One region of the Nitrospirillum goiasense genome, then DNA from elsewhere that is predicted to be linked to it. Evidence: predicted binding sites of a transcription regulator. Region 1 holds the regulator's gene; the other holds the start of a gene.

What was found. The regulator PhoB, encoded in region 1, activates phosphate uptake and scavenging genes when phosphate is short. The targets are predictions, from matches to a motif close to TNTCATAAAACTGTCA.
Region 2: the regulator PhoB is predicted to act here: its motif matches at 2,516-2,531, upstream of ULB03_RS25925 (arsenate reductase ArsC).

Annotation. Positions count from the first base shown of each region.
Region 1 is NZ_JAXQNP010000002.1:672,935-677,667, forward strand. It holds gene ULB03_RS05420 (ATP-binding protein) at 1-1,111, shown strand, start outside; gene phoU (phosphate signaling complex protein PhoU) at 1,349-2,113, shown strand; gene phoB (phosphate regulon transcriptional regulator PhoB) at 2,191-2,895, shown strand; gene ULB03_RS05435 (class I SAM-dependent methyltransferase) at 3,071-3,910, shown strand; gene ubiB (2-polyprenylphenol 6-hydroxylase) at 3,913-4,733, shown strand, end outside.
Region 2 is NZ_JAXQNP010000004.1:939,753-944,485, forward strand. It holds gene ULB03_RS25915 (ferredoxin--NADP reductase) at 1-742, opposite strand, end outside; gene ULB03_RS25920 (methyl-accepting chemotaxis protein) at 1,063-2,478, shown strand; gene ULB03_RS25925 (arsenate reductase ArsC) at 2,664-3,176, shown strand; gene ULB03_RS25930 (arsenate reductase/protein-tyrosine-phosphatase family protein) at 3,214-3,771, shown strand; gene ULB03_RS25935 (efflux RND transporter periplasmic adaptor subunit) at 4,248-4,733, shown strand, end outside.

The sequences.
Region 1 (4,733 bases):
GCGCGCCAACAGCGCCGCCCGCGCCCTGTTCGGCGACCGCATGCTGAATCGCGACCTGGCGGTCAGCGTGCGCAACCCCGACGTGCTGGCGGCGGTGGATGCCGTGCTGGCGGGGGGCGAAAGCCGGCGGGTGGAGTTCACCCTGCCCCTGCCGGTGGAGCGGGTGCTGGAGGTGCGGGTCACCCCCTTCCAGCCCGCGGCGGAAGATGGGGCGGACGAACGCGAGATCACCGCCATCATCACCCTGCACGACATCACCGCCATCAAGCGGTCGGAACAGATGCGGGCCGACTTCGTGGCCAACGCCAGCCATGAGCTGCGCACGCCGCTGTCCACCCTGGTGGGCTTCATCGAGACCCTGCGCGGCCCGGCCCGCGACGACGCCGACGCCCGCGACCGCTTCCTGGCCATCATGCAGGAGCAGGCCGGCCGCATGTCACGCCTGGTGATGGACCTTTTGTCCCTGTCGCGCATCGAGCTGGACGAGCACACCCACCCCACCGGCGAAACCAACGTCGCCCAGTTGGTGCAGAGCGTGGTGGCCATGCTGGAGCTGAAGGCGGCGGCCCGCAAGATCACCATCAAGGTGCAAGGGGGCGATGACCTGCCGCGCGTGCCGGGGGATGAGGACCAGTTGACCCAGGTGTTCCAGAACCTGATCGACAACGCCATCAAGTATGGCCGTGAGCAGACGGACGTGGTGGTGTCGCTGGAGCGGGCGGACGCGCCGCCGGCCACCGGCGTCACCGGCATCCGCGCCCGGCAGGCCTCGCCCCAGAAGGTGGCCGGCATCAAGGTGTCGGTGACCGACAAGGGCGACGGCATCGCCCGCACACACCTGCCCCGCCTGACGGAACGCTTTTACCGCGTGGACGCCGCCCGCAGCCGCGCCCTGGGCGGTACCGGCCTGGGGCTGGCCATCGTGAAGCACATCGTGAACCGCCATCGCGGGCGCCTGACCATCGATAGCGAGGTGGGCAAGGGCAGCACCTTCACCGTGCACCTGCCCGGGGTGGAGAAAGCGAGCGAGAAAGCGGGCGAAAAGGGTGAAAAGCCGCTCCCTCAATCCGCCCCGAATCTGTCACACGAGGGCGGCCGCGGCGCCGCCTGAGCCGCAAGCCGGGAGCCCGCCACCCGGCCCATCCTACACCCGTATGGTATAAGTCCTTGAGCAAAAGGCGTTTTCGACGCCTGGGCCAGGCTTGCGCCATGTCATAAAAATGTCGCCTGTTTGTAGCAATTCCATAGCGACCTGCCGCTATGGTCCACCCTGCCCGACCGGCGACGTCCCGCCGGCCGCCGTTTTTCATGCCCCGGCCGGGACCGCCGGGGATGGGGTGGTAAAAGAATGCCCGCCGAACACACCGTCAAATCGTTCGAGCAACAGTTGCAGCGCCTATCCAACCTGATCACCCAGATGGGGGGCGTGGCGGAGGCGCAGGTGGACGGTGCCGTGCAGGCGGTGGTGCGCCGGGATGTCGACCTGGCCGCCCGCGTGATGAAGGCCGACCAGCAACTGGACGAGTATGAACGCGGGATCGAGCAGGAGGCCGTGCGCATGCTGGCCCTGCGCCAGCCCGTGGGCAGCGATCTGCGCGAAATCTTGGCCGCCCTGAAGATTTCCGCCGACCTGGAACGCACCGGCGACTATGCCGCCAACATCGCCAAGCGCAGCATGGCGCTGGCCAAGTTGCCCGCCGTGCGGCCCGTGAGCGCCATTCCGCGCATGGGCAAGCTGGTCGAAAGCATGCTGAAGGACGTGCTGGACGCCTATATCGACCGCGACGTGGGCAAGGCCATCGACGCCTGGAACCGCGATGAGGAACTGGACGACCTGTACACCAGCCTCTTCCGCGAGGTCCTGACCTATATGATGGAGGACCCGCGCAACATCACCCCTTGCACCCACCTGCTGTTCATCGCCAAGAATTTGGAGCGGGCGGGCGACCATGCCACCAACATCGCGGAAAACATCCATTTCCTGGTGTTGGGCCAGCCGCTGACGTCCAGCCGCCCCAAGCATGACGAGTCCAGCTTCGTCGTCGGCCCCACGGCGGACGTCGACCTGCATGGCAGCGGCCTGCACGGGGCCGAGTCGCTGGACGACCTGTAAGTAGCGCCTGCGCCTGTAGCGATTAGATTTCGACCCACCTGCCTCCGCCTGCGGACAGCCAGTTTTAGGGACACCCCATGAACGCCTCGTTGAAGCCCTTGGTCCTGATCGTCGAGGACGAAGCCGACCTCGTCACGCTGCTGAGCTACAACCTGGAGAAAGAAGGCTTCCGGGTGCTGACCGCCAACGACGGCGAGGAGGCCCTGCTGCTGGCCGATGAGCAGGCGCCGCACCTGGTGCTGCTGGATTGGATGTTGCCGCTGATGAGCGGGCTGGAGGTCTGCCGCCAGATGCGCCGCAACCCCAAGACCCGCGAAATCCCCATCATCATGCTGACCGCCCGGGGCGAGGAGGCGGACAAGGTGCGCGGCCTGAATTCCGGCGCCGACGACTATATCTCCAAACCCTTCAGCCCGACCGAGCTGGTGGCCCGCATCCGCGCCGTGCTGCGCCGGGCCGTCCCCTCCCTGGCGGAGGAGCTGCTGCGCTACGGCGACATCAGCATGGACCTGGCGGCCCACCGGGTGCGCCGCAACAGCCGCGACATCCACCTGGGCCCGACGGAATTCCGCCTGCTGCGCCATTTCATGCAGCACCCCGGCCGCGTCTTCTCGCGCGAGCAGTTGCTGGACATCGTTTGGGGCCATGACGTGTACGTGGAGCCGCGCACCGTGGACGTGCACATCCGCCGCCTGCGCAAGGCCCTGAACGAGGAGACGGAACTGGACATGATCCGCACCGTGCGGTCGGCCGGCTACGCCCTGGACATGAAGTCCGCTTAAAGGCCGCGGCAGCGGCAGCGGGAGCGAGCGCTTCGGCAACCTTGAAGACCTTGGGGCTATGGCCATCTGCCGATGGGGGGCGAACGGATAAGCCACTTATCCTGCCCCCTTTTCAGGGCAGGCCTGCCCACCAAGCCCGCTACCCAAGCGCCGTTCCCGACGCTATGGTGCCGCCATGGTCGACCATCCCACGCCCCCGCCCTTCACCGCCGACACCACCGCCACCGACGCCCTGACGGCGCAGGAGCGTGAGGCGCGATCCTTCGGTTTCCGCGCCATCAACCCGGCGGAGAAGGCACCGCTGGTGCAAGGCGTGTTTTCCAGCGTCGCCAGCCGCTACGACGTCATGAACGACCTCATGTCGGTGGGCATCCACCGGCTGTGGAAGGCGGATTTCGTCGGCCTGGTGAACCCCCGCGCCGGCGAAACCATCCTGGACGTGGCCGGCGGCACGGGCGACATCGCCTTCCGCATGGCCGCCAAGGCGCCCGCGGCCCGGATCATGGTCTGCGACCTGACGGAGGCCATGGTGCGGGTGGGCCGTGACCGCGGCATCGACAAAGGGTCCATGCCCGGCTGGGACCAGACGCCGGAAACGCGCGGCGGCCTGCAGTGGACGGTCGGCAATGCCGAGTCGCTGCCCCTGCCCAACCGCTCGGTCGACGCCTACACCATCGCCTTCGGCCTGCGCAACGTCACCCATATCGACAAGGCGCTGGCCGAGGCCCACCGCGTGCTGAAGCCCGGCGGACGCTTCTATTGCCTGGAATTCAGCCAGGTGAACCTGCCCATCCTGCGCGAGCTGTACGACCGCTATTCCTTCGAGGTCCTGCCCCGCATCGGCCAAGTGGTGGCGGGCGACCGCGACAGCTATCAGTACCTGGTGGAAAGCATCCGCCGCTTCCCCGAGCGGGAGGCGCTGTGCCGCCGGCTGGAGGCCGTGGGCTTCGCCCAGGCCAAGGCCCGGCCCCTGACGGGTGGCGTGGCCGCCATCCATTCCGCCTGGCGCGTCTGACCATGTTCCGCATCCTGCGCAACCTGCGCCGCCTGTACATCATCGGGCGTACGCTGGGCCGCCATGGCGCCCTGTTCCCGGAGGAGTTCCGCGACGTGGCGCCGGGCCTGGCCATGGTGCTGCGCCTGATGAACAACAACCGGGCGCCCGGCCGCAAGGGCCAGCGCCTGGCCGCCGCCATCCAGGAACTGGGCCCCAGCTTCATCAAGCTGGGCCAGGCGCTGTCCACCCGGTCCGACCTGGTGGGCGACGCCGTGGCGGAAGACTTGGCCCTGCTGCGCGACCGGCTGCCGCCCTTCCCCACGCCCCAGGCCGTGGCCATCATCGAGGAACAGCTGGGCCGTCCGCTGGGCGAGATTTTCCAGAGCTTCGAGCCCGAGTCCGTGGCCGCCGCCAGCATCGCCCAGGTCCACTTCGCCGTGACGGCGGAGGGCAAGGAGGTGGCGGTGAAGGTGCTGCGCCCCGGCGTGGAGTTGGCCTTCCGCCGCGACATCGACCTGATGTTCTGGCTGTCCGGCCTGGCCGTGCGCGTCCTGCCCCGGCTGAAGCGCCTGAAGCCGGTGGAGGTGGTGGAAACCTTCGCCGAGACCGTGCGCATGGAAATGGACCTGCGCCTGGAGGCCAGCGCCGCCTCCGAACTGGCAGACAATTTCAAGGGCGATGTCACCTTCAACATCCCCAGGGTGGATTGGGACCGCACCAGCCAGCGGGTACTGACCATCGACCGCATCCACGGCATCCCAGTGGACCAGGTGGACGCCATCCGCGCCGCCGGCTTCGACCCCGACGACGTTCTGCGCCAGGCGGCCAATTCCTTCTTCAA
Region 2 (4,733 bases), on a different contig from region 1:
AGTGGCCGGGCTCGTTGGAGCTGCCTTCCCGCATGCCGGCTTCCTCGCACAGGTCCTGCAGGTCCTTCAGCACGCCGGGGCCGCCGCAGATCATGACGCGATCCTGGGCCGGATCGAACGGCTTCTCACCGATGTCGGCGAAGAACTTGCCGTTTTTGATCAGGTCGGTCAGGCGGCCTTCGGTGCGGAAGGGCTCCCGCGTCACGGTGGGGTAGTAGACCAGCTTGTCGCGCAGCATCTCGCCGATGAACTCGTCATTCGGCAGGTGCTTCGTGATGTCGTCGTAATAGGCCAGCTCGGCCACGCGGCGCACGGTGTGGGTGACCACCACCTTCTCGAAGCGCTCGTAAACGTCCGGGTCTTTCATCAGGCTCATGAACGGGGCCAGGCCGGTGCCGGAGCCCAGCATGTACAGGGTGCGGCCGGGCAGCAGGTTGTCCAGCAGCAGGGTGCCGGTGGCCTTGCGGCCGTACAGCACCTCATCCCCCTCCTGGATGTGTTGCAGGCGGGAGGTCAAGGGGCCGTTCGGCACCTTGATGCTGAAGAATTCCAGGTGCTCTTCATAATTGGTGCTGGCCATGGAATAGGCGCGCATCAGCGGACGGCCGTCCACCTCCAGCCCCACCATGGTGAATTCGCCGTTGCGGAAACGGAAGGACGGGTCGCGGGTCAGCCGGAAGCTGAACAGGTTGTCCGTCCAATGATGGACATGGGTGACCTTGCCGGACAGAAACGCGCTCATCCTCGCTATACCCTCTTCCTGACACACCGGAAAACATCGCTTTAAGCCGGGGAGAATGGCGGTTCCCCGCCCTTCCGCAAATGCGAAAATACACTGCCCTGGATCGCTGCGACTGCATATCTGGTCGAATGACGGGGTATTACAAGACAATCCTGGAAAAATAGCTCTTTCCCCACTGCATTATGTGATCAACCAAAGGATGAGAGCAATTTCCGTTAAATTCCCTATCCTTTCGGGCCACCTCCTTAGTTTGGGGGCCGTTTGCTTTTTGTTTACGGGCTGGCGCGCAGAATGACCGCCTTGATCCGTGGGGAGAGGACATGGCCGTGGATACCCTTCATTTCAACGAAGCGCGCGTGGACGCGGGGCCGCTGATCGCCGATATCGCGACGGAAGTCGGCCGATTGAGTGTGGACATCGCCGACGTCGTCGGCAGCATTCATCAGGTGGAAAAGGCCATCGACAGCCAAACCACCGAGTTGGCGGGAATTCAGGCGGCCTCACGCGACATCGTCAGCAGTAACCGCAGCATCGCCGGCATGGCGCAGGCGACCCAGGGGGTCGCCGCCGGCGCCCGGCGGGATGTCGACACCTCGGCGGAGGAAATCCGCCAGTCCCTGGCCGCCATCGGCGACCTGGTCACGGCGGTGAACGCCAGCGCCGATGAGTTGAGCGGCCTGGAAAAGGCCATGACCCGGGTGGCACGCGTCTCCAGCGACATCAACCGCATCGCCGCCCAGACCAACCTGCTGGCCCTGAACGCCACCATCGAGGCGGCCCGCGCCGGCGAGGCCGGCCGCGGCTTCTCCGTCGTCGCCACCGAGGTGAAGGCGCTGGCCCGCCAGACGGCGGAGGCCACGGCGGAAATCGACGCCACGCTGAAGGCCCTGACCGAACAGGTGCGGCGCCTGACCGCCCGCATGGCGACCGGGTCCGAACAGGCGGAGCGCGTGGGCCGCAGCACCGCCACCATCGGCCGCGCGGTGGAGACGGTGGGCGCCGCCGTCGCCCAGGTGGAGGAAAACGCCACCGCCATCGCCGGCGCGACCGGCGACATCGCCGAGCGCTGCGGCGGCTTCCAGGAGACGGTGGACGCGCTGCATCGCGACGCGGAATTGTCCAGCAAAGCGCTGAAGGAGGGGACCACCCATCTGGACCGGACCCTGGGCCGGGCGGAAGCCATCATGATGCTGACCGCCACCTCCGGCTACACCACCGAGGATACGCCCTTCATCGACAAGGCCCGCGAGGTCGCGGCGAAGATTTCCGAGCGCATGGAGCAGGCCCTGGCGACCGGCGAGTTGACCCTGGACGACCTGTTCGACAAGGAACTCAAGCCCATCGCGGGGACCAACCCGCAACAGTACATGACCCGCTACATCCCCTTCCTGGACAAGGCGGTGACGCCGCTGCACGATCCCGTCATGTCCATGGACCCACGCATGATCTTCTGCGCGCCCACGGACCATAACCGCCTGATCCCCTGCCATAATCCGGAATTCAGCAAGCCTCATGGCCCCGATCCGGTATGGAACGCCACCTATGGGCGCAACCGCCGTATCTACCCCGACAAGAGCGCCGCGGCGGCCAGCAGCAACACGGCCCCCTTCCTGCTGCAGACCTATCGCCGCGACATGGGTGGCGGCGTCTTCGCCCTTATGAAGGACGCCTCCGCCCCCATCTGGGTGCGCGGCCGACTGTGGGGGGACTGCGGGTCTGCTACCGCGCTTGATTGAGGCAACCTCGTCCCTTTTCGCCGGCCTGCAACACCAGCGTCACAAGACTGGCATACGCTGGGATTAGCATACGGTTAAATGTGCCGCCCCAGGGGGCGGGCGGCACAGGGCCGCGGTTCCTGACCCTGGGGCGATGGGGGCCCCCGGCGCGGGAAAGCCGTGAGCCAGAGGGGGAAAGAAGCGACATGGCGACAGTCTATCGGGTCCTGTTCTTGTGCCAGTTCAATTCCGCCCGCAGCATCATGGCCGAGGCGTTGATGCGTCACTGGGGCGGCGACCGGTTCGTGGTGTTCAGCGCGGGTTCCGACCCGCTGCCGGACTGCAACCCCATCGCCCTGGACCTGCTGACCAAGGCCCGCATTTCCACGGACGGCCTGCACCCCAAGTCCTGGAACCAATTCGCCGGCCCGGACGTGGCGCCCATGGACTTCATCTTCCACACCTGCGACGCCAGCGCCGGGGCCGTGGCGCCGGCTTGGCCGGGCCACCCCATGATCGCCCACTGGGGCTTCCCCGACCCGCAGGGGTTCAAGGGGTCGGAGGTGGAACAGCGCGCCTTGTTCAACCTGCTGTTCGGCATGATCGAGCGGCGGGTGCGTATCTTCTGTTCCCTGCCGGAACAGCGCCTGGCCCGACTGACGGCCGAGACGCTGGCCGCGATGCATAATAGCGAGGAAGGCTGGGCTGCGGCGGGCTGAGCCCCGCCCACCCAGGCCGCAACCCCTGGATCCGACGATGCCGCCTGACAGCCCGATGCTGGATGAACCCGCGCCACGTCCCGGCCACACGGACCGCCGCCTGAGCGTCCTGTTCGTCGGCCGGGTCAACGCCGGCCGCAGCCTGATGGCGGAGGCGCTGTTGCGCCACCATGCCGGGCATCGATTCGACGCCCACAGCGCCGGCCTGATGCCGGTCGACCACATCAATCCCTTTGTCCTGGCCCGCCTGCGGGCGGAGGGCGTCGACACCCGGGACCTGGCGCCCAAGCCGCTGGACCGGTACATAGGACCCGTGGCGCCGCCGGTGGACATCGTCATCACCGTCAGCGAACTGGCCGCCACCGGCATGGCCGGCGCCTGGCCGGGCCAGCTGGTGACGGCGCACTGGGCCCTGCCGGATCCCGATCCCAGCCTGGACCCTGGTGTCGCCGCCGACCCGGAGGCGGTGGTGGACGCGGTCTTCCAAGACCTGCGCCGGCGGATCGACCTGTTGGCCATCCTGCCCGCCCATTGCCTGTTGGCGCTCAGCCATTGGGACGAGGGCCCGGAGGACGGGTTGTGCCGCGTCGGCTGACGTCGTTCAGCGTCCCCGAATAATTAGGAAACGACGGGGCAAAGACGCCCACGGGTGCGGATCATTCGGGAAATCGGAGCAATCCTTGCATTTTTTCCGGATTTCTTGAAAAGCACCCGGCCGGTTGTGACACCGCTCACTGGCAGTATCAGCGGCCCTGCCCATAGTCCGCGCAATAATGAGGGCCCATGGGATCGGAAGGATCGGGTGCGGGGGCATCGGATCGCCGGGGACAGGCCATCGTTTAGGAAAGCGCACCGCTGTCGGCTGTCGCCGCCCGCCCCTGGATTTCCGGGGTCTGGTGGTATGGAAGGACCTGCAAGGAATGGTTCTTCGCATCCGGTGGCCAACCATCGCCCGGGTTCCCCCGCGGCGACCTGTTGACGTGTGCCGCTTCGATACCGACACCAACGCCCAGCCGGCGGGCTTGTGCCCACCGGCGCCGGGGACTATTTGCGCCGAGCGAGACCGAGACCATGGAATCCCATTCGACCGTGACCACCGTGCCGAAACCGGACGCGCCGCTGACGGGCCTGTCCCGCCAGGAATACCGGGGCCAGGGCGGGCAGCAGCGGCCACCGCGCATCGCCCTGTTCATGATCCTGACGGTGATTGTCCTGGCCATCATCGGCGGCCTGTTCGTTTACTTTAACAACACCGTTAAGCCGGCGATGATCGGCCAAGTCCTGAAAAAGATGATGCCGCCGCCGCCGCCGGTCGCCACCGCCGTGGCCAAGGTGGAGGATGTGCCGCAACTGCTGCCCGCCGTGGGCACGCTGCAGGCCGTCCACCAGGTCACGGTGACGCCCGAGGTCGGCGGGTCGGTGACCAAGATCCTGTTCCAGTCCGGCGCCACGGTCACCGCGGGCACGCCCCTGCTGCAGCTGAACGACAAGCCGCAGCAGGGCGACCTGGCCAACTACAAGGCCCAGGCCAAGGTGGCGGAACTGGACCTCGCCCGC